Regions from separate parts of the Mammaliicoccus sciuri genome, predicted to be linked through region 3. Evidence: riboswitches for the same ligand, from Rfam matches in the RefSeq annotation. Region 3 holds a riboswitch; each other region holds the start of a gene.

Region 1 (8,068 bases), 1.3 Mb from region 3:
TCAATGTTATTTTCTATTTTAATAAATAATTGATTATGCGAATTTTATTTCACGAAATTTAAAAATTGTTAGAATGGAATAATTTAGGATGTGTTAATAATCAATAATCGGGTAAATAATATTATTGATTATTAACAGATAGTAGTTACGAGGTAGATATACGAATTGGTCGTGCCAATAAACAGAATATAATGAGCGTGATTTTATTCATAGGAATTTAAAAATTTCCCATGGAACGCGCACTTATATTTATTGCTGCTAAACTAAAAAAGATGGAGAAATAGTTTTTAAAAAAGTCATAACACATCTTAATCTATACTTGAATTTAGTGAGAGATACTTATTAAAACAAAATAAGACACAACATTTTTATGTTGTGTCTAGAAATTAAAATATATTTAATTTTGAATGTGAATTTTTAGAAACTTCATTTGATATTTAAATTATTCTTATATTCATATTGAATCATCTTAAAATACCATACATTCTATATAATTCTTTCAATGTTATATCAATACCTCTTTCACTATATATATCTTTTCTATTGTTAAAGAAATATTCCAACATTTCCTTCTTATCTTTATTAACTGCATGATGAATTCTTCTATGGCAATTCGGACATAAGCTTACTATGTTTTCAGAAAAATCTATTGAGAGATCATATAGACTTTGTGCAGCCATGGGTATTAGGTGATGTGCTTCAACGTGTGGATTTCTGTCCCATTCATTAATAAAAGTTTTATGATTTTCATCATATTCACATTGATAATTACTATTTATTTTGGCTCTTAAACTTTCATTGTAATTTCTTGGATAATATAATTTATCATGCACTAATTTTTTATTCTTTCGTTTTACCTTCTTAACTTCACTCTCACCAAAATTTATTAAGTTATTTGTTTCTTGATTTGGATTTGGATTATTTAATAATAAATCAACTTCATCTTCATTTATAGAATTTAAACTTGTTAAATAAGATAATAAACACCCTATAGTTGCACTATAAAAATGATTAGTATTTTTATTGAATTCTTTAAAACCTTTTAATTCAGTTATCTTCAATAACTTTTTATATGTTTCAAAATCTTCAATGGATTCTATTGTTTCGTTAAAAATTAAATTATAGCCTATGATTAATCTTACTAAACTTCTCTTATATGAACTTGCTTTCTGACTACCTTTAATTGCTTTACCCGCTTTATTTGTTAAGTCTTCTGCATATTTTTCAAAATTCTTTAATTCATGAGCATATTTCTCTTTAGTATCTACATATTCTTTATTTTTTGTAGAAATATTATGGAATTCAAACATATAGTACTCCTTTGACCTTTTCTTATATATTATCAAATTTACTATTAAATTTGTACAATTTATTCCAAATATTAAAATAATAACAATTTATAGATTAAGATTATTGTGGTATTTACCAGACTAAAAATATAAATTTGAACATTCTTACTTTTATATGTACAATGGATGTAATAATTGAATAAATGTCCACTGGAAGTGCCTTATTATAGGCTGAGACTGAAGTAGTGACTTCGGGATTCCTTGAACCTGATCCAGTTCATACTGGCGTAGGAAAGTGGCGTATATAAGCTTACTTATACTTATAATTAAATTTTTACGCTATTTTTCTATACAGAAAAATAGCGTTTTTTTTATTTGGAGTGATTTCATTGTTTATTGCTGTTACACCGTATAAAGACTTAGATGTTGATGATTTAGAACATTATATAGAGATTGCTGAAGAGATTGATTTGTTGTTACTGAGAGTGCCTATGACACGTGATGATCTATGCTGGGTGCTTGATTATTTATTAGCACATGGCTTTCCAAAAATGAAATTAATGATTCATTCTGATATAGCCATACTTGAAAAATATGATTTAAATTTTATTCATTTTCGTGAAGATGACGTGCATGCATTTGAATATAAAAAGCTTCACCCTCATATATCCGTTAGTATGTCTACACATTCAGCAGAAAGTGTGAAACGCGCACGTGAGTGGTCTTTAGATTTCGTGTTCTTTGGTCACGTGTTTGAAACGCGTTCTAAACATGGTCTTAAACCAAGGTCTTCTAAAGAAATAACAGATGCAGTATCTATAGATATTCCTGTATATGCAATTGGTGGCATAGATACGCATTCTATTAAGTCGTTACCTCATGGCTTTAAAGGTGTTTGCGCAATTTCATTTTTCAGAGATCGAAGTTTGCGTGAAACTCAGTTATTAAGAGAGGAGTGGCATACATATGTATGACGTGTTAATTGTTGGCTCTGGCGTCATGGGCATGTCTATTGCACGTGAATTAGCACTTAAGAATGATTCGTTGTCTATCGCTGTGATAAATCGGGATGTGCCTGGATTACACGCATCTTATAAAGCAGGTGGCATGTTAGGTGTACAAAATGAATTTATTGAAGATACACCTCTTTATCAACTTGCATTACGTTCGAGAGATTATTTCGAATCACTCAGTCACACGTTATATAAAGAAACGAATATCAATATTGATTATCAAGCGCACGGTTTAATTAAAATGGCCGCTTCACGAGATGATATCGACAGTTTAAAAGCGCAATATCGTTTTTTGAATAAACGCGATCGTTCAGTTACGACGTTAGATAGTCAATCACTTCGTCATCTTTCAAATCATACGATTTCTTATAATCATAAAGCGATTTATATTCCATATGATGGACAAATTAATGCCAATCAATATGCTAAAGCATTGTTGAAATCTATTGAGTTCAAAGGAATTGAACGCATTTATCATACTGAAGTTAAATCTATACATCGCTTAAATGATGCGTTTAAAGTGCTCACTGCAAACCAAATTTTACTTTCCAAAAAAGTCATTGTTGCTGGTGGTGCATGGAGTCATCAGTTATTAACCGACTATGAAATTGAGCCAAAAGTAACAGGTGTTAAAGGCGAAGTTCTAATGTTAGAACATCCAGACTTAAAATTAGAACAAACACTTTTTATGACGAATGGCTGTTACATTGTGCCGAAACGTGGCAATCGATTTTTAGTGGGTGCGACGAGTTATTTAGATGACTATACTGTCGGCACATCAGTTGAAGGAGAAAATTGGTTAATGCGTCAAGCATGTAAATACATTCCATTATTATCAAGTAGTGTACTGAACCCAAAAATCTAAACCTTAATTAGTATATTATTTCAAAGGTTTGTCTCCTGTAATTTTTGGGAGATAAGCCTTTTAATTTTGATTTGATTCTTTCGTTATTATAAAAATCGATATATCGATGAATAGCTTGTTCAAGGTCCTGAAAATCTTTAAATTCTTGGCCATAATACATTTCTTGTTTAAGTAACCAAAAAAAGTTTTCCATAACTGAATTATCTAGACAATTACCTTTTCTAGACATACTCTGAAATATTTTATGGTCTTTTAATAATCTAGTGTATTGTGAATGTTGATAATGCCAGCCTTGATCTGAATGAATCGTTAAACGATGATCTAGGTTTGGACGACGCTTTATCATTTCTTTTAATGGATTGATGACTATATCTAATGTAGGACGACTTGAGATTTTAAAGCTGATAATCTCTGAACTATATAAGTCCATAAAAGGTGATAAATATAATTTCTGACCATTCATTAATTTGAACTCTGTAATATCTGTTACGACTTTTTGAAATGGGAGACTTGTTTTAAATCTACGATTTAATATATTTTGAGCTACTTTACCAACTTTACCTTTAAAGGAACGATACTTACGACCTCTATGTGTGAACTTTGTACAAGTTAGATTATGTTCTTTCATAATTCTTAGTACTTTTTTATGATTTACGATAAGACCTCTATTTCTTAGTGCTTGTGTAACACGACGATAACCATAGGTATGGTTCGATTCTTCACATATTTCTTTTATTACTTGAATCAATGTTTCATCTTTATCAGCTTTACTAAATTTATTTATCCAATAATAGTATACAGATTTAGCTATTTGAGCGACTTTAAATAAGATACTTAATCGTATATTATATGTTTCATTTAGTTCCTTAATGACCTTTACTATTTCTGATTTTTGCTTCCGTAAATGTCGGTCAAGGCTTGTAACTTTTTTTGATAAGCTATACCTGCCTTTAACGTCTCATTTTCATTTCTAAGTCTTTCAAGTTCTTCACGTTCATTTTCATTTAAAGGTAAATTTTTATTATCTGATTTAGATCGTTTTTTAGTCATAGTGTGAGATCGTCCCTTTTGTTTATTATCTATATCAAGACGACACTTTTCATCAAATTGATGTTGCCAATTGGCAATGATAATAGGATTAATAATTCTAAAGTGATTCGCAGTATCTTGATAAGACAACATATTTTCTTGTCTAAATTTTAAAACAGATAATTTAAATTCGCTAGTATAAACAGTATTTCTACTTTTTATTTCTAAACCTTCTTCTCCAAACTCTTTATATTGATTGACCCAAATCCGAAGGACAGACCAACTTGAAATACCATATTTTAAAGCAATTGTTCTATAACTTTGATGTCTTTCTAAATATTCTTTTACAAGTTTTAGTTTGAATTTAAATTCATATTTTTTCCTCATTAGAATGCACCCCAATATTTTGATTTGTTTAGTTCAAATATTTGGGTTCACATCAGAATTGGGCTATCTCTTGGCTTTATTCAGGCGTTAAGCCATGACTTTCGCTATCTCTTGGCTTTATTCAGCACTTAAGCCATGACTCACCCATCCAATATTTCTTTCAACACGATTGCTTGATTGTGTTTTTCGTCTTTAGCGCCATACAGAATGATGAGTGTTTGTTTATTGTCTTTATATATTTCTTTTAGCTTATTTAAAGCTTCTTGTTGATCTCCGGATTCGAGTTCTTGTTTATATTTTTCTTTGAATGTTTCAAATTTGCTTGGTTCGTGATTGAACCATTTTCTTAATTCACTAGAGGGCGCGATGTCTTTTAACCAATGATCTAAATTTGCTTTGTCTTTAGATATCCCTCTCGGCCATACTCGGTCCACTAATACTCTTACACCTTTTTCATCAAGATTATTATAAATCCTATCTATTTTACATGCCATGAATGATCGACTCCTTTATATATATTTAGCCTATAGAAGTGAATCTTAAACCATAAAAGAAAACGCTTAATGTGTTATACTATATCTCAAATGGTAGGTTTAATTTATAAATAAAAAATCTCGAAATGATGAACGGAGTGAATTTTTTTATGACTCAATACGACAGCCAGAATTTAAAAGAAAAATACTTAAATTTATTAGCAGAAAAGTTTGATGAAGAAGAAAAAGTAGCAACTGAAATTATTAATTTACAATCTATTTTAGACTTACCTAAAGGAACAGAACATTTCGTAAGTGACTTACATGGTGAATATCATGCATTCCAACATGTTTTAAGAAATGGTTCTGGTAATGTGAGAGCTAAAATTAATGATATTTTTAAAGATACACATTCTGAAGAACATATTAGCGACCTTGCTGCACTCGTTTATTATCCGGAAGAAAAATTGAAACTTGTTAAAAATCAATTTGCTTCGAAATCAGAATTAAATGAATGGTATATTGAAACAATTCAACAGATGATACATCTTATATCATACGCTTCAAGTAAGTATACACGTTCTAAATTACGTAAAGCTTTACCAAAACAATTCGTATACATAATCGAAGAGTTATTATATAAAAGCAATGTCTATAATAATAAAACGACTTACTACGAAACAATTGTTCAAAAAATCATTTCACTAGGTCAATCAGATAAACTGATTATTGGTTTAGCATACACAATTCAAAGATTAGTCGTTGACCATTTACATGTTGTAGGAGATATTTATGACCGTGGTCCTGAACCCGATAAAATTATGGAAACGTTAATCAATTATCATTCTGTTGATATCCAATGGGGTAACCATGACGTATTGTGGATTGGCGCTTATGCTGGTTCAAAAGTATGTTTAGCAAATATTTTAAGAATATGCGCACGTTATGATAATTTAGATATTATTGAAGATGCATATGGCATTAATTTGCGACCTTTAGTTAATTTAGCTGAAAAATATTACGGCGATAATACTGCATTTCATCCAAAAAAACATGCCGACAAAGAACTATCAGAAGAAGAAAAACTTCAAATCACTAAGATTCATCAAGCAATCGCCATCATTCAATTTAAACTAGAAAGTCCAATTATTAAACGTCGTCCTTCATTTGATATGGAAGAAAGACTCGTACTCGAAAAAGTAAATTACGATAACAACGAAATTACCATTTATGGTCAAACGTATCAGTTAGAAAATACGTGCTTTGAAACCGTTGATCCAGCAAATCCAGCACAATTAAATGAAGAAGAAGAGGAAGTCATTAATAAACTTCTACTTTCTGTACAAGAATCCGAAAAACTGAAACGTCATATGAACTTTTTAATGAAAAAAGGTAACTTATATTTAAAATATAATGGTAATTTACTTATCCATGGATGTATTCCTGTAGATGAACAAGGTCATATGGAAGAAATGGAAATTGACGGTAAAGTCTATAATGGACGAGAGTTATTAGACCAATTCGAATATCATATTAGAAATTCATTTAGTCATAAACATGAAACAGATGACTTATCTACAGATTTAATTTGGTATTTATGGACAGGTAAATATTCTTCATTATTCGGTAAACGTGCCATGACAACATTCGAAAGATATTTTATAAAAGATAAAGCATCACATAAAGAAGAAAAAAATCCTTATTATTACTTAAGAGAAGATAGCGATATGTGTCGCAAAATGTTAGAAGAGTTTGATTTAGATCCTGAACAAGGTCGTATTATCAACGGTCACACACCTGTTAAAGAAATTGATGGTGAAAATCCAATTAAAGCAAATGGTAAGATGATCGTTATAGATGGTGGATTTTCAAAAGCTTATCAATCTACAACAGGAATCGCCGGCTATACATTACTGTATAACTCATTTGGTATGCAGCTCGTTGCCCACAAACACTTCGGTACAAAAGAAAATGTACTACTCAACGGGGCTGATGAACTATCCGTTAGACGTGTTGTAGATGAAGAACTCGAAAGAAAGAAAGTTCGAGATACAAATATCGGTGCCAAACTGCAAGAAGAAATTCAAATGTTACAAGAATTAATGTCATATCGTTATATAGATTAAAATAACCGCGAAAACTAACAGTTCACGTTAGTTTTCGCGGTTTTTATTATATGTTATTTGAAAAAGAACATATGACTTTTCAAATATTAGCGCACGATATCTCGCAGTGTATTATTCCCTATAGAGTAGACATTAAAAAAACTAAAACTCTATAGGGGGTATTTTTATGTATAAAACTAGACTACCTGTTAAACTGTATCAGGAAATCTTCGATTTGCATGAAAAGGGTTATTCCTTTCAAAATATAATTGATAAGTTAAATTTAGATATTAGTGATAGTGTGATTCGATTTAAATATAAAGTGTATAAGCAACATGGTATAACAGCACTTATAAATAAGAATCGAAATAAAATCTATACACGCGAATTTAAAGAAAAAGTTGTTAAAGAATATCTAGAGACTAATAAGACGTATTCAGATCTAGCAGCCTATTACAATATTTCACATCATGCTACTTTAAAAAATTGGGTGGAAAAGTATACTGAAGGAAAGGAAAATAAATCTTATTTTCCATATCTGGAGGTAGACACTATGAATACTAGAAAAACAACATTTGAAGAGAGAATTGAAATAGCTAAATATTGTATTGAAAATAATAGAGACTTTAATAAGACAGCTGAAAAGTACCAAGTTAACTATTCACAAGTCTATAATTGGGTAAAAAAGTATGAAAAACATGGTGATATTGGTTTAGTAGATGGTAGAGGTAAAGGAAAACCAGTTGAAGCTTTAACTAGAGAAGAAGAACTTGAATTAAAAATAAAAGCACTTGAACAAAGAAATAAATTTCTCCAAATGGAGAATGAGGTATTAAAAAAGCAGGAAGAAATAGAGAGGCAGTTGATGAATCGAAAATCAAGCAAATAGCAGCATACAAGACAATCG
Region 2 (8,068 bases), 380 kb from region 3:
AGTCTGAAGCAGTTTCCATTCCTTTAAATCTTCTTTTTTCAAAAATTGATTTATAATCGAAGACTTCTTTAATTGCAGGTAATATTCTATCTTTCAATCGATATATACCTACTGAGTACCACTGAACTAATAAATGACCGTCATAATGATCAATTGTCAGTCCACCAATTCCATCGCCTTCTGCATTAAATAATCTATATGCATTGATACCATCTACATTTTCATAATATGCTCTATCATTTTTAGCTTCTTCGAATAACTTTACAAAAAAGTTATGATCAATCTTTTCAGTTGAGTCTAATGATAATACCCAGCCTATACCTTTATTTTGTTCACCATAATATGCAGTTGCAATGAATTTTTTCCCCGCATCAACAAGCGCAACTAATTCTCCTTCATCCATTTTAGGCATATCAAAAACATCGTCTTTTTCTACTAGAGGATATCCTCTTAAATATTTATCTTCTTTTCCTTTTTTGAGCATTAATTGTTTCATTATATATTAGCCATCCTTTCGAAATGTCTCACATATTATAACGTATATTATTCAAAACACCAAAAAACAGAGTATTCCCCTTTAGAATACTCTGTTAACCGAATTTTATTAATCAAAATTTCCCCCAGAAAGTTTTGATCCCCTTATATGTAAACGCTTACTAAAGTTAGTATAAAGGATAAGATTATTCCACGCAATACATTTTTTGAATAAATTCATTAAAATAGTTTACTTATTACATATTTAAACTTTTAATTACAGCAATTGCTCGTGAAAATTATAAAATAAAAAACACTTTATTAAGCGCATAGTGCTCAATAAAGTGTCTAATTATATCGTGTAAGATATTAAAATGATTTTTTCAAGTGAATGATAAATGCTGGTGTTACAAATAATAATAGTAAAAATGAAATTGGTGTGATAAACACGGAAAATTGTGAAGTTTGAATTGCTGAAACAAAGAATGTCGTTGCAATTTCAAAGAATAATGCTGAAATAACAAACAATTTACCAAAATTATTTTTATTCTTATAATTTGTCGTGTAATTGAAGTATGCATATAAGATAATCAATAACATCATAATAAATAATGTTAACCATTCAAAAACATATTGAATTTGAGATAATTTCCATTCACCTGATAAGAATAAACCATTACGGTTATTAAACTCTATAAATGTAAATAAGAATAAAACTACAGTACTTATCCATTCTATATAGCTTTTCTTTAACCATTTCGGTCTTCTCATCCATCTTGGAATATCGTCTTCTTCGATTTTAATAATCTCTATCCATTTTTCATTACGGCGTTTTCTTTTAGCAATTGCCTCTTCAGAATTAAATTTTTCTAAAGTCGCCTGTTTGAAATTCTGTAATTTTTGGTAAAAACCTTCTGCTAAAGTATATATTTTTCTTGTTAAGCGGTTATTTTTAACTCTTGAATATCTTTCTTCATGAAATTGTTCAATGTCTTCATCGCTTACTGGTAAAGATCTTCTTAAATATAAACTAATCCAAACTGACATTTGACTTAGACACCACAACAGAATGAAGAATAAGTTAACACTCATAACGTCTATAGGCTTTACATTTTGAGCATCGATATTATGGTTCATTGCAAATTGTGAAATGAAATAACATAATCCATAAGAAATGATAATCCATAAGTACTGTTTCTTTCGATGCATTGGATTTAGCTCATTTTTATAAACGACATATCCCACATGAATTGCAAATGGAATAATAAATAAGAAAGATGCAAAACTATATACTTGGAACATGGTCATCATAATAACAATCATTAAAATAATTGTCAGTCCGATATAAAATACAGAAATATCATAATCGTAATGCGTCGTTCTTCTTAAAGTACGTCCTACTAATAATACAAACACACCAAATAGCAATACAATTATTGCTGCGATAACTGGAAAGTTACCAATATAATGGTGCAATATTCTTACTAATTCATCAAAAAAAGCTACAAAAAAGTCCCAAATGTTATTGATATGGATATTACTTGAATCCTTGATATTATAGTCTTTAATACGTGGCGCATTAAAAAGTATAAGTAATCCAGTAATCAAAAGAAATATACCTATAATTCGACTAAAATGAACTTCCCAGCTTTTTTTCTTTATAGCCATGTTCTTCACCTCATTGAACATTATAATTGTTTCATTTTCAATTGTCTTTAATTATATTGAAAATCAGTCCCAAGTACTAGCAAGAAGTTTAATACTTATATGTAGTTGGGTATATAATAATATCATACATTTTAAAGGAGTGTTATTATGACTCATAATGATAAGCATAAAGAAGAAGCAGAAAAAGCTAAAAAGAAAGAACAAGAAAATAAGCAAGACAACAACAAAGGTCAGGATGAAACAAAAGAAAATATACAAGACACATTTGAATAAATGAATTTTAGTTTTATGATTTACTATTGACAAATAGATTAATAAGACTTATCGTATGGATAACAAATTAATAAATGCACTAGGGGTGTTTTGAAACTGAGACAGACATGAAAAGGTCTGAACCCTTTGTACCTGATCTAGATGATACTAGCGTAGGAAAGTGTTCGTAAATCATATAATATTCATTTTTAAATGATAACAATATTTTTGTGCGCTTCTATTTAGATATAGGAGTGCACATTTTTTTATTTAAAAGGAGAATATAACATGTCAAAGAAATTAACGTTATCAGATATTTTAGTAACTGTATTAATTGGTGCTTTGTTTGCAATCATTTATAAGTTCTTATGGATACCTTATGAAATTTTAAAACCACTCGGTCTACACTTAGAACAATCTGTATATGGTGTATGGTTTATTGCAGCAATTGTCACTTATTTAATTATTCAAAAGCCTGGTGTTGCAATTCTTGCTGAATTTGCTGCGGGTGCTGGCGAAACGATTGTAATGGGCCAATTCGATATTCCAACATTTGTATACGCATTATTACAAGGTTTAGCTTGTGAAATCACCTTCTTAGCTGTTCGATATCAATCTAGAAAATTATCAGTTGCTGTTATAGCTGGTATGGCTGCAGGTATTATTACGTTACCAATTGATTGGTTCTATAATTACTTAGGTGACGTTGCTTTATGGAATGTTATTTTAATGTTTACGATTAGAATTTTAAGTGGTGCAATCGTTGCTGGTGCATTAGGCTATGCAATTGTAAAAGCACTCGACCAAACTGGTGTTACGAAATTGTTCAGACCAGCATCTAAAAAAGATTATGACTTATTATAGGAGTTATTCAATTGTTATCACTAAAAAATTTAAGACTAAAGTATCCTGATGATGATCGCATTATATTTAAAAATTTAAACATCAATATTAATGATAAAGAAAAAGTACTTTTACTAGGTCCAAGTGGATCTGGTAAAAGTACGTTATTAAATATATTAAGTGGTATTATACCGAGATCGATGGACATACCGATGAAAGTTGATTCAATCAATATCGATTCACTTCCAGGTGTTATTTTTCAAGACCCTGATACGCAGTTTTGTATGCCTGAGATTAAAGAAGAATTAGCATTTGTGCTTGAGAATATGAACATCGAACCTGATAAAATGGACGGATTTATAAAAAATGCCATGAAACAGGTAAATTTAAATGCTGATCCTTCACTTAAAATCAATCGTTTAAGTGGTGGTATGAAACAAAAATTAGCGATTGCTTCTATATTATTACAAGATACAAATACGTTATTTCTTGATGAACCGACAGCAATGCTTGATCATCAATCAACGACACAACTATGGGATTTGATTATGGAACATTGGACAAATCAAACTGTTGTAATCGTAGAACATAAAGTTGATTATATTTGGAATTATGTAGATAGAGTTATTGTAATGAATGAAAATGGTGAAATCACACATGATAGTACACCTCAAGATATATTAGATCATCATACAGACATTTTAAATGAATACGGTGTTTGGCACCCTAACTCGTGGCAATATGCCCCAAAATTATCTGAACAGACTGCTGAGCACAATCCGTTGTTAAATATAGAGCAGTTAGATGTACTGCGTGGCTCCAAAAAACTATTTAGTATAGATAAATTAACGATTTCAAGTGGCGAATGGCTTACAATAACTGGACCAAATGGAACAGGTAAGACAACATTATTAGAAACGATGATGCAGCTCATTAAATATAATGGTAAAATATTTTATAAAAACAAACAGATTAAAAAAGTAAAAGATGCTTCTAAACATATGTATTTCGTATATCAAAATCCAGAATTACAATTCATCGAAACATCTGTATATAACGAAATATTTATCAATTATGCTTATCAAGATAAACAAACAGCTCATGACAAGACCCAAAACATGTTGACGTTATTAAAACTTAATCATGTGAAAGACCAGCATCCTTTCGAATTATCAATAGGACAGAAAAAAAGATTAAGTGTCGCAACTGCATTAAGTACGAATTCTGAAATTATTTTACTTGATGAGCCAACATTCGGTTTAGACAGTCACAATACCTTTGAACTCATCAAATTATTTCATGAACGCGTTCAACATGGTCAAACTATCTTAATGATTACGCACGAAAATGAGATTATTAATCGCTATGCTACTAGAAGATTAACAATCAAAGACGAGCAATTACATGTAAGCGGTGGTGAATCTCATGTTAACTAATTGGAAGAAATACCGTACTTTTATTGATGATGTCAATATTCTAACGAAACTTATATTAGGTGTCATACTATTTTTCTATGCGATATTTATTCATCAATTTGATTTCATGCTTTATTTAACGATTATTATGTTCCTTTATCTAATCTTCATGAGCGGCGTGAGATGGTTGCCACTATTAATCGTCATTGCTATCACTTTATTTTTCGGACTCACTTCTTCCTTATTTATGATTTTCTATGGTGAAGGAAATGAAACAATTTTCAAGTTTGGTATTATTCATATTACTGAAGAAAGCTTTTTGAGAGGTATTCACGTAACCATGCGTACACTTGTCATTTCATTTTACGGCATGGTTATCCCATTTACTTCGCAAATCATTTATGTGTTTTATAGTTTCATGCAACATTTAAAAGTAAAACCTAAAATCGCATATGCTTTCATGGCTTCTATACGCATGATACCGCTTATGTTTAGTTCTTTTATGCAGTTAAGACAAGCTTTAAAAATGCGATATGCAGTTATAGATAAAAGCAATCGTAAAGGCTTAAAATGGATTCACCATTTACTCATTCCAACATTAAGTCAAAGTATAAGAAAATCACATAGGTTAGCTGTTGCGATGGAAGCAAAAGGATTCACAAACGGCAAAAGAACTTTCTATTATAAAGTACCTTTCACTAAAAATGATTTATATTTCATCTTATTGACGATTGCACTCGTTGCTGTCGCATATTTATTAAATGTTTATTTACCTATAACACACATTTCAGATATTCGATAACATTGCGTTATATTTGACCATACCTTTCCCTAAAAGAATGAAATATAGCGCAATGAAAAGGCTGAGACAAACTTTGTTGTCTCAGCCTTTAATTTATGATTTATATGCTTTTAATGCTTTATGTCCAATATCATTTCTATAGAATAGTTGTTCACTTTTAATATATTTGACTTGTTCATATGCATTTTTTTGAGCCGCTTCAATATTGTCACCTGTACCGATAACAATCATGACACGTCCACCATTATTTTCATACTTGCCTTCTGAATTTTTCTTCAAAGCACTCACAAAATATTGATCTACATGTTCTAAACCTTCAACTGAATATCCTTTATCATAACTACCTGGATATCCTTTAGATGCTAATACGACACCAACAACACTTTCATCTTTCCATTTTAATGTTATTGGCTCTTTATGATACACCTTGTTTAATATTTCAATAAAATCAGAATCTAATTTAGTCAATAATACTTGTGCCTCTGGATCACCGAATCTTGCATTAAATTCAATTACTTTTGGTCCTTCTTTTGTTAAAATTGCGCCAATATAAATCAAACCAAAATAGTTAATGCCTTCACTCACTAACGCATCCGCAATAGGTTGTGCGATTTTTTGATTCGTTTCTTCCAATACATCGTCCGTAATATGAGGTACTGGACAGTATGCACCCATTCCACCAGTATTTGGGCCTTTATCACCATCGAATGCACGTTTATGATCTTGGGCGATACAATCAAATGGAACTGCATATGATTGATTCACAAATGTCATAACTGAATATTCTTCTCCATCAAGAAACTCTTCGAATACGACTTTTTCATGAGGTGTTTGATATAAAGTTTCTACGCCTTCTCGTGCTTCTTCTCGCGTTAAAGCAACGATTACACCTTTTCCAGCTGCAAGTCCATCTTTTTTAAGTACGATAGGTATTTTACACTGCTCAACATAATTGATTGCTTCTTCTTTTGTTGTGATTGTCTTATATTCTGCAGTTGGTATATAATACTTTTTCATAATTTTTTTCGCAAATTCTTTAGAACCTTCTAATTGTGCTGCTTCTTTATTTGGTCCGAAGACTTTAGCATTTGTTTCCTCTAATGCATCTGTTAATCCATCTATTAAAGGTTGTTCCGGTCCTATTATTACCCATTCAATATTGTTTTGTTCTACAAAAGATTTTATAGCTAAATGGTCATTTTCTTGAACATCCGATACAATTGTCGCAACTTCTTCCATTGCATCATTACCCGGAATGACAAAGACTTCATTTACTAATTTAGACGATTGACATTTTTGAGCTAACGCATGTTCTCTTCCACCTGATCCTATAACAAGTACTTTCATATTGACCTCCTAATGTTTAAAGTGTCTCATACCAGTAAATACCATACTGATGCCATATTTATTTGCCATATCTATTGAATCTTGGTCTTTAATAGATCCACCCGGTTGGATAATTGTTTTAATACCTGCTTTAGCAGCTGTTTCTACAGTGTCACCCATTGGGAAAAATCCATCAGAAGCTAAGGCTACATTTTCATTCATTTCGATTGCACGATCAATTGCTATTTTTGCAGAACCAACTCTATTCATTTGTCCAGCACCTACACCAACAGTTTGGTGATCGTTCGCTAGTACAATGGCATTACTTTTAACTGAGCGGACAACTTTCCATCCTAGTTCTAAAGCTTTCCATTGTGCTTCAGTTGGTTCAACATCTGTAACGACTTTCATTTCTTCGCGCGTTAATGTTGCATTATCTTTATCTTGAACTAAGTACCCACCTGAAACTGATACAAATTCTTGTTCATCTTGCGTTTCTGTCATATCAATTTCTAATAATCTAATATTCTTCTTCGCTGTTAATACTTCTAACGCATCTTCGTCATAACTTGGCGCAATAATAACTTCCAAGAAAATAGAATGTAATTTCTCAGCTAATTCCTTTGTAACAGGTCTATTTAAAGCGACAATACCACCAAATATAGATTGAGAATCCGCTTCATATGCATATTCGTATGCTTCTTCAATAGTTCCGCCTACACCAACACCACATGAGTTCATATGTTTTACTGCAACAGCTGCAGGTTGTTCAAACATTTTAATAAGTGATAACGTTGCATCGGCATCTTTAATGTTATTAAAGCTTAAAGCTTTACCATGTAATTGTTTAGCGCCAGCTATTGTATTCGGTTCGTTAGAAGTCTTTACAAAAGTAGCATTTTGTTGAGGGTTTTCTCCATATCTTAATGTTTCTGATGTATTTCCAAAGAATTCAACAATCGCATTATCATAATCATTTGTATGTTTAAATACTTTTACCATTAATGATTTACGATAATCTTCATCTAATTTGTCAGAAGCAATACGTTCAATAACTTCATTATAATCAGAAGGATCTACGACTGTTGTAACAAATTTGAAGTTCTTAGCTGCTGCTCGTAACATAGTTGGTCCACCGATATCGATGTTTTCAATTGCTTCATCTTCCGTTACATCTTCTTTCTTAACAGTCTCTTTAAATGGATATAAATTTACGACTACTAAGTCAATTAAGTCGATGTCTTGTTCTTTCAATGCTGTTAAATGTTCAGGAATAGAACGATTTGCA
Region 3 (8,068 bases):
CTACACATCATATTCATATAGTAATTTATACAAATTTAACGCATAGTTTCTTTTCGTAGAGGGTCTCATTTACTCATCTCATATATTAACTTAATTAGAAGTATAATACTTTATGAAAACGTTGTCAAATCAATTTACCAAATTGTAATATCGCTAGACGTAACATATTGTGCACCGCTTTCAATTGCTAAATCAATTTCTTCCTTCGTATTAATTAATCCACCTGCAATAATTCGCTTACCTGTTTTATCACTGATTTCCTTGATTACTTTAGTAGCAACACCTGGTAGTACTTCCACTAAATCAGGGTCTGATTGTTTAATTAGTTCAATACTTCTACTTAACGCTGTGCTATCAAGAATAAATACACGCAATATCGTTAACGTATTTAGTTTTTTGGCACGTTTAATAATTTTTGATTTCGTTGATATAATGCCATGTGGTTTATATTGTTGTATAACATATTCAACAGCCGCTTCATCATTTGATAAACCTTTAATTAAATCAATGTGTAGCATCACCTCTTTTTGATGCTTTTTCATTTGCTCTAAAATGCCTTGCAAATGACCGATATGTGTATCTAATAATACGCATCGTTCATAATCCATCTTAAAGAATTTTTCCATATCTTTCATAGAGCGAATAGCTGGTAATATATGCTTATTCATTTTATCCTCCTACATAACGCGTTTAAATAATTTTTCTAGTTCATACGTCGTTAATTCAATAATAATTGGTCTTCCGTGCGGACAAGTAAATGGGTCAGTTGTTTCTCTTAATTCATCTATTAAATGACTCATTTCATGATTTCTTAAATAATGATTAGCTTTAATAGATTTCTTACAACTCATCATAATTGCTGCATCTTCTCTTAATTTTTTAATATCAACTTTTCCATGATTTAACACGTAATCGATCATATCTTTTATGATTTCTTCTGCATCAACATTTGGCAACCAAACTGGGTATTCGCTCACCATATAATCATGATGACCAATTGGTTCTAAAAATACGCCCGCTTCAGCAAGTGATTGTAAATACTTTTCAATAATCATGTGCTCGTCTTTAGAGAAATTAAATGTTAGTGGCAACAATAAACTTTGTGTTTCGTTTGTGACTTCACCGATTTTTTCTTTGAAAAATTCATATTTAATTCGTTCTTGCGCTGCATGTTGATCAATCATAAACATGCCTGTATCATTTTGTGCCACAATATATGTTCCGTGAACTTGACCTACAACTTCCATATATGGTACACGTGGCCCTTCAGATACTTCCTCTTCTTCAATTGGCGCTTGATATGGTTTATCAACATATTCTTCTGTATCTTGAACTTCATATGTTTCTTCATTATTTTCAATATGCTCGGGTTCATCATGTTGAATATCTATATCTCTATTAGCTTCTTGATTGATAGTATCTTCTTGTATAACCGAATGATGTTCTGTCTTATCTTTAAATTGCCAAGAAGGTGAAGGTTCTCTGTTTATAGAGTTGCTTGTTTGTTCAATTTCTTCATCACTTTCACTTTTATGAGAAACTTGCTGCTGTTGAGTTATATTTTGATTTCTTTTAGCTTCAAAATCTATTTTTTGTTGTTCAAAAATTTCTTTTTGTGATTTTTTTGGCTTTTGTTTTTCTAAAGATGTGTCTGGAATTAATGACATACCTCTAAATGCTTCTTTAATTTTTTGATTAATCAATTCATAAAGTAGTTGTTCTTTAGAAATCCTTACTTCTAGTTTAGTCGGATGTACGTTAACATCTACTAAAATCGGATCCATTTCAATATTTAAATAAACGATTGGATATCTACCGATTGGTAATAGTGTATGATAACCTTCTATAATCGCTTTGTTAAGCACAAAATTCTTAATATATCGCCTGTTAATAAATATAGAAATATAATGTCGATTGCTTCTCGTGTGCTCAGGTTTACAAATAAATCCGTTTACGACGTAATCATCTGTTTCGCCATTTATTGGTACAAGATCTTTTGCAATTTTCATACCATAAATTTCAGCCATTACTTCATTTGTTCTACCTGAGCCATTCGTTGAAATAACTGTTTTATCATCTGATACGAGATTAAATGCGATATTCGGATGACTCATTGCCATTCTATTGACTATATCCGTAATTTTGCCAAGTTCAGTATACAAACTTTTAACATATTTTAATCTTGCTGGCGTATTATAGAATAAATCTTCAACAAGAATATCTGTACCTTTTTTAGCTTTAGCAGGTTGTTTTTTCGTAATTTTACCATTTTCAACGCGTACTTCATGTCCAAGCATACCGTCCGTACAAGTCTTCATCGTTACTCTACTCACTGATGAAATACTCGCTAAAGCTTCACCTCTAAAACCAAGTGTACGAATATGAAACAAATCATAATCGTTATTGATTTTACTTGTCGCATGTCTACCAAATGCTTTGGCTATATCTTCTTCTTCAATGCCTGTTCCATTATCTACGACTCTAATAGATTGAATACCTGATTCTTTAATCGTAATATCAATTTGAGTAGCTTGAGCATCAATTGCATTTTCCAACAATTCTTTCACAACAGAAGCTGGTCTTTCTACCACTTCACCTGCAGCTATTTTGTTGGCTAAAGATAATTCGAGCTCTTTAATTTTTCCCAATGCACTCACACTTTCTATTTAAGTTGTTTTTGTAATTCATGCAGTTTTGATAAAGCTTCAATAGGTGTTATGTTCATTAAATCAATTGATTTCAGTTTCTTTTCAATTTCAGATTGCCCTTGTTCTTCGAATAATTGGAATGACGGTTGCTCATACTTATCTGCTTCTTTCTCTACTTTTGTATGAGATTCAAGTTCTTGCAAAATAGTATGTGCTCTTTCAATAATTTCATCAGGTAAATCCGTTAATTTCGCTACATGAATACCGTAACTTTGGTCAACTGCGCCTTCTTTTACTTTATGCAAGAAAATCAATTCTCCTTGATATTCTTGTGCAGCTACGTGAATATTTTTAAGTCCAGATAACGTTTCATCTAAATGTGTTAACTCATGATAGTGTGTAGAGAATAACGTTTTTGCTTTTGTATGATGATGAACATATTCAATCATAGACTGTGCAAGCGCTAGACCATCAAATGTAGATGTTCCTCGTCCAATTTCATCAAATATAATTAAGCTATCTTCAGTTGCTCCAACCATGGCTTTTTCAGCTTCTAACATTTCGACCATAAATGTACTTTTACCTGATACTAAATCATCTGCTGCACCAATTCTCGTAAAGATTTGATCAAATATTGGCAATTGCGCATAATCTGCAGGCACGTATGCACCCATTTGAGCCATAATACTAATAATAGCTATTTGACGCATATACGTACTCTTACCAGACATATTTGGTCCTGTTATTAAATAGATAAAGCCTTCTTTATCTAAATAACAGTCATTTGGAACATAGTCATTATGATCCATGACGCGTTCAACAACCGGGTGTCTCGATGATTTAAGTGATAATGTTTTATCTTCACTAAAAATTGGACGAGTATAATGATATTTTTGCGCAATTTCAGCAAAGCTTTGTAAACAGTCTATTTCTGATAGTAATTTAGCTTGTGCTTGTAACTTTTCAGTATAAGCTTTCACTTCTTGTCTTAATTCAAGGAATAGTTGATATTCTAGTTCGATTGCTTTATCTTCTGCACCTAAAATGATAGATTCTTTTTCTTTCAATTCTTCAGTAATAAATCGTTCAGCATTTGATAATGTTTGCTTACGTTGATATCCTAAAGCATCTGTATCAATATGATTTAAATTTGCTTTTGTAATTTCAATATAGTACCCAAAAACTTTGTTAAAGCTTACTTTTAATGATTTTACACCCGTTCGTTCACGTTCTTTTAATTGTAATTCTGCTATCCATTGCTTACCGTTTGTTGAAGCTTCTTTATATTGATCTAGTGTTTCATTAAAGCCTTTTTTAAATATCCCACCCTCTTTAACAGAAATCGGTGGATCTTCTACTAAACTTTCATCTAATAATCGTTCTAAATCATTTAATGGTTCAAGATCTTTAAATCGGTCTATAGACTTTGAGTCTAATCTTTCAATAATTTCTTTAACATATGGAATTTGCTTTATTGAATAATTCAACTGTACTAAATCTTTAGCATTCACATTGCCGTAGCTAACTCTTCCGACTAATCTTTCAATATCATACACCATATTCAAATAACTTCTAAGTTCATCACGTTCAATAAAACCATTCACTAATTGTTCAACAGCATCTAATCTTTGTTCGATATCTCTTTGGTTGATAAGCGGTCGATCTATCCATTGCTTTAATCTTCTTGCGCCCATAGGTGTCTTCGTATCATCCATCAACCATAATAATGTACCTTTTTTAGATTTAAGTCTGATACTTTCTGTTAATTCAAGATTTCGTTTCGCGTAAAAGTCCATTTTCATATAATCTAAAGCTCTATATACGACAACTTCTTCTAAATGTGGCATATCGCGTTTACCGTTATCATGAATATAATTTAATAAATAATTTAATGATCTTTTTTGAGCGTGAGATGTGCCCGTGACAACTTCATAATCTCGTTCTTCATAGCTATCAATAACTGTGATTGTTTCAGTTATAAGCTGAATTTGTTTATATAAATTATCTGGTAACACTTTATTAACAATAATTTCATTAGGGTGAATCGTTGTAATTTCATTAATTAAAGTTGTTTCATCAACAAATGATGTTACTTTTAATTCCCCTGTTGTGACATCACAGTAACTTAAATGAAACTCTCCATCTTCTTTTATAAATCCTAATATATAATTATTCGATTTTTCGTCCATACCTTTTTGATCCATAACCGTACCTGGCGTTATGACTTGCACAACTTCTCTACGAACCATTCCTTTAGTTTGTGTCGGATCTTCCATTTGTTCACAAATCGCGACTTTATAACCTTTTGAAATAAGTTTTTCAATATATCCAGAAGCTGAATGATATGGTACCCCGCACATTGGTATTGGATCTTTCTTAGCATCTCTTCTTGTTAGTGTTATTTCTAATACTCTCGATGCTTCAATTGCATCATCGTAGAACATTTCATAAAAATCACCTAATCTGAAAAATAATAATGTATCTTGATATTGAGATTTTATCTTTAAATATTGAGCCATCATCGGCGTTGGTTTAGACATCTTTATTCACGTTCCTTTTTTTAACTTTCGATTTATCTATTTTATCAAAATTTCTACTATTAAACGAGTATGTTTATTTATTAAAAAAAGAGCGTAATAAAGCAATTTATGCTTCACGCCCTTTAATTCATGATATAACTTTAGGTATCATTTTTTAATTTCTTTAATATACCTCTTTTTTCAAAAGCTTTTAATAATATATAACTTACAATAGCGCCTATTAGACTACTAAAGAAAAATGATAAAAATAACGGCCAAAATGCTATTTTTCCTAGTCCTAGTAACCAACCAATCGGAATACAAACGAAGCTACCTATTACACCAGTACCTATTACTTCTCCTAAAGATGCAATCGATAATTGTTTGCGATATTTATAAAGTAAACTTGCTAATAATACGCCTATCATACTGCCTGGAAAAGCAAAAATCGTTCCTAAACCTAGTAAGTTTCTAATAAACGAAGATAACAAAGCTTGCGCTAAGCCATACCATGGTCCAAGAAATACGGCTGATATAACATTAATGAAATGTTGCATTGGCAATGCTTTTATTGGACCTATTGGTATCGTGATAAATGTACTAAAGACAACATTTATCGTTGTTAATATTGCGGTTAAAGTCATTAATTTAGTCTTCTTCATTATATTTCCTCCAAATAAAAAATCATTAGTCCACGTACTGGCAGACTAATGATTTTTAGCATATATAATCTTTAGTTGCACAATCTCTACGCCAGTATTACCTGGATCAAATCTACACGTATATTCTCAGCCTTGTTAGGCACCGTGTGTGCAATATATTAAATCTTAATTTGAACAGCTACTTGTGTTTGGTGCATTTCTAACGGCTGCACCTGTTTCACCAGTAAGTTGATTACCACCTGTTGATTCAATAATTTCATTTGTAACTGTGTGGCTAATTGAATGAGATACCATTTGTAAAAGTTCATTTACTTCAACTTGTGCTTCTTTAAATTCACTTACAATTGGCATTTCATCTAATTCTTTTTCAATATTTTTAATTTTTTCTTCAACCATAGCTAAAGCTTTATCTTTACCATAGTTTTGGAAATTAACCGCTTGCTTTTGTAAAGATTTCAAACTCGCCATTTTTTCTCTGACTGTTTGATTCTCATGGATTTGCGCTTCTGCACGTTTAAAGAAATCTACTTCTTCTGTTTCTGACATCATTTTCCCTAGTTTACGTGCTTGTTCTAAAATATCATCTTTTGTATACATTTAATGTACCACCTTTTCTTTAGATACAACATCTATAAATTCACCATTTAATGAATATTGTTTTGCTTCAGTAATTTTTACTTTTACGATTTTGCCAATTACATCTTTTGGTGCTTTAAAATTAACTAATTTATTCTTTTCAGTATAGCCTGCTAATACCGCTTCATCTCTCTTACTTGAACCTTCACATAAAACAAATACTTCTTGTCCTTCATATGGTTTCAATGATTCTGCAGCATATTCACCAACTACTTTATTTAATCTTTGAAGTCTTTCTTTTTTCTCTTTATCAGGTACATTATCTTTCATCTTAGCTGCTGGCGTACCTTCTCTCGGAGAATATACATATGTGTATGCATGTTCGAAACCAACTTCATGATACAACTTTATTGTTTCTAAAAATTGTTCTTCTGTTTCATTAGGATAGCCAACAATGATATCCGTTGTCAATGCTACATCAGGAATTGCTGCTTTTATTTTATGAACTAATTCTAAATAGCTTTCACGTGTATATTTTCTACCCATAATTTTTAACACTTGGTTATTACCAGACTGTACTGGTAAATGTATATGAGGTACAATATTACCACCATTAGCAATCACTTCAATTAAACGATCATCAAAGTCCCAAGGGTGACTTGTCGTAAAACGTACACGTGGTATATCGATTTTAGTGATGTCATTTAACAAGTCACCTAATCCATAATTTAAACCTTCAATATCTTTACCGTATGCATTTACATTTTGACCTAATAAACATATTTCTTGGTAGCCTTGTCTTGCTAAGTCTCTTACTTCAGCAATAATTTCTTCAGGCATACGACTTCTCTCTTTACCACGAGTGAACGGTACAATACAATACGTACAGAATTTGTCACAACCGTACATAATATTTACCCACGCTTTAATTCTACCATTTCTTACTTTAGGTAAATTTTCGATGACGTCGCCTTCTTTAGACCATACTTCAACAACCATCGCTTTAGACATATATGCTTCTTCTAAAATTTCAGGCAATCTATGGATGTTGTGTGTACCGAAAATCATATCAACATTCTGGTATGATTTAAGAATTTTATTAACGACAGATTCTTCTTGTGACATACATCCACATACACCAATTAAACAATCTGGTCGCTCTTGTTTAAGATGCTTTAAATTCCCAATTTCACTGAACACTTTATTTTCAGCATTTTCTCTTATCGCACACGTATTAAGTAATATCACATCAGCATCTTCTACTGAGTTCGTCGGTCCAAAACCTAACGCTTGTAAGATACCAGCCATTACTTCTGTATCATGTTCATTCATTTGGCAACCATATGTTCTAATATAGAATTTACGACCTTTCCCCATACCTCTATGTCGTTCGTCTATTTTAAAATCATCATGATATTCAACTTGTGATTTCCCTCTTTGTTTAGCGTCCTTTAAATTTGGAGGTTGATAAACATGTTCGAAGTACTTGCTATAATCCTTCTCTAAATTAGGTTCTGTCTTCGCTTTGGCCTCCTGTTTTCTTTGCTCTTCATTCAATTTCAAAACCCTTTCTGCCCATATATTTATACCTATATATTATATTAGAGTTCAACATAAAGTGCAAAAATGTTCCGACATTTTTGCTCGTTCATTTCATGTATCA

The links. Region 3 has a riboswitch for thiamine pyrophosphate ahead of thiW (energy coupling factor transporter S component ThiW). Riboswitches for the same ligand answer to the same signal wherever they lie in the genome.
Region 1: linked by a shared signal. The riboswitch ahead of MUA60_RS01830 (thiamine phosphate synthase) and the one ahead of thiW (energy coupling factor transporter S component ThiW) in region 3 are both predicted to bind thiamine pyrophosphate.
Region 2: linked by a shared signal. The riboswitch ahead of MUA60_RS10780 (ECF transporter S component) and the one ahead of thiW (energy coupling factor transporter S component ThiW) in region 3 are both predicted to bind thiamine pyrophosphate.

What each region holds. Positions count from the first base shown of each region.
Region 1 covers NZ_CP094824.1:392,507-400,574, reverse strand. The annotation lists gene MUA60_RS01835 (HNH endonuclease) at 465-1,310, opposite strand; TPP riboswitch at 1,492-1,600, shown strand; gene MUA60_RS01830 (thiamine phosphate synthase) at 1,673-2,263, shown strand; gene MUA60_RS01825 (NAD(P)/FAD-dependent oxidoreductase) at 2,256-3,167, shown strand; gene MUA60_RS01820 (IS3 family transposase) at 3,175-4,038, opposite strand; gene MUA60_RS01815 (transposase) at 4,047-4,583, opposite strand; gene MUA60_RS01810 (DUF488 domain-containing protein) at 4,724-5,077, opposite strand; gene MUA60_RS01805 (fructose-1,6-bisphosphatase) at 5,227-7,182, shown strand; one part of gene MUA60_RS01800 (IS3 family transposase) at 7,349-8,023, shown strand; one part of gene MUA60_RS01800 (IS3 family transposase) at 8,026-8,068, shown strand, end outside.
Region 2 covers NZ_CP094824.1:2,064,793-2,072,860, forward strand. The annotation lists gene MUA60_RS10765 (class I SAM-dependent rRNA methyltransferase) at 1-496, opposite strand, end outside; gene auxA (lipoteichoic acid stability factor AuxA) at 844-2,142, opposite strand; gene MUA60_RS10775 (hypothetical protein) at 2,290-2,415, shown strand; TPP riboswitch at 2,487-2,591, shown strand; gene MUA60_RS10780 (ECF transporter S component) at 2,683-3,258, shown strand; gene MUA60_RS10785 (ABC transporter ATP-binding protein) at 3,270-4,673, shown strand; gene MUA60_RS10790 (energy-coupling factor transporter transmembrane component T family protein) at 4,663-5,454, shown strand; gene purD (phosphoribosylamine--glycine ligase) at 5,548-6,801, opposite strand; gene purH (bifunctional phosphoribosylaminoimidazolecarboxamide formyltransferase/IMP cyclohydrolase) at 6,811-8,068, opposite strand, start outside.
Region 3 covers NZ_CP094824.1:1,680,658-1,688,725, forward strand. The annotation lists gene MUA60_RS08680 (glycerol-3-phosphate responsive antiterminator) at 135-668, opposite strand; gene mutL (DNA mismatch repair endonuclease MutL) at 678-2,648, opposite strand; gene mutS (DNA mismatch repair protein MutS) at 2,663-5,188, opposite strand; gene thiW (energy coupling factor transporter S component ThiW) at 5,329-5,829, opposite strand; TPP riboswitch at 5,895-5,986, opposite strand; gene MUA60_RS08700 (YlbF/YmcA family competence regulator) at 5,995-6,426, opposite strand; gene miaB (tRNA (N6-isopentenyl adenosine(37)-C2)-methylthiotransferase MiaB) at 6,427-7,962, opposite strand.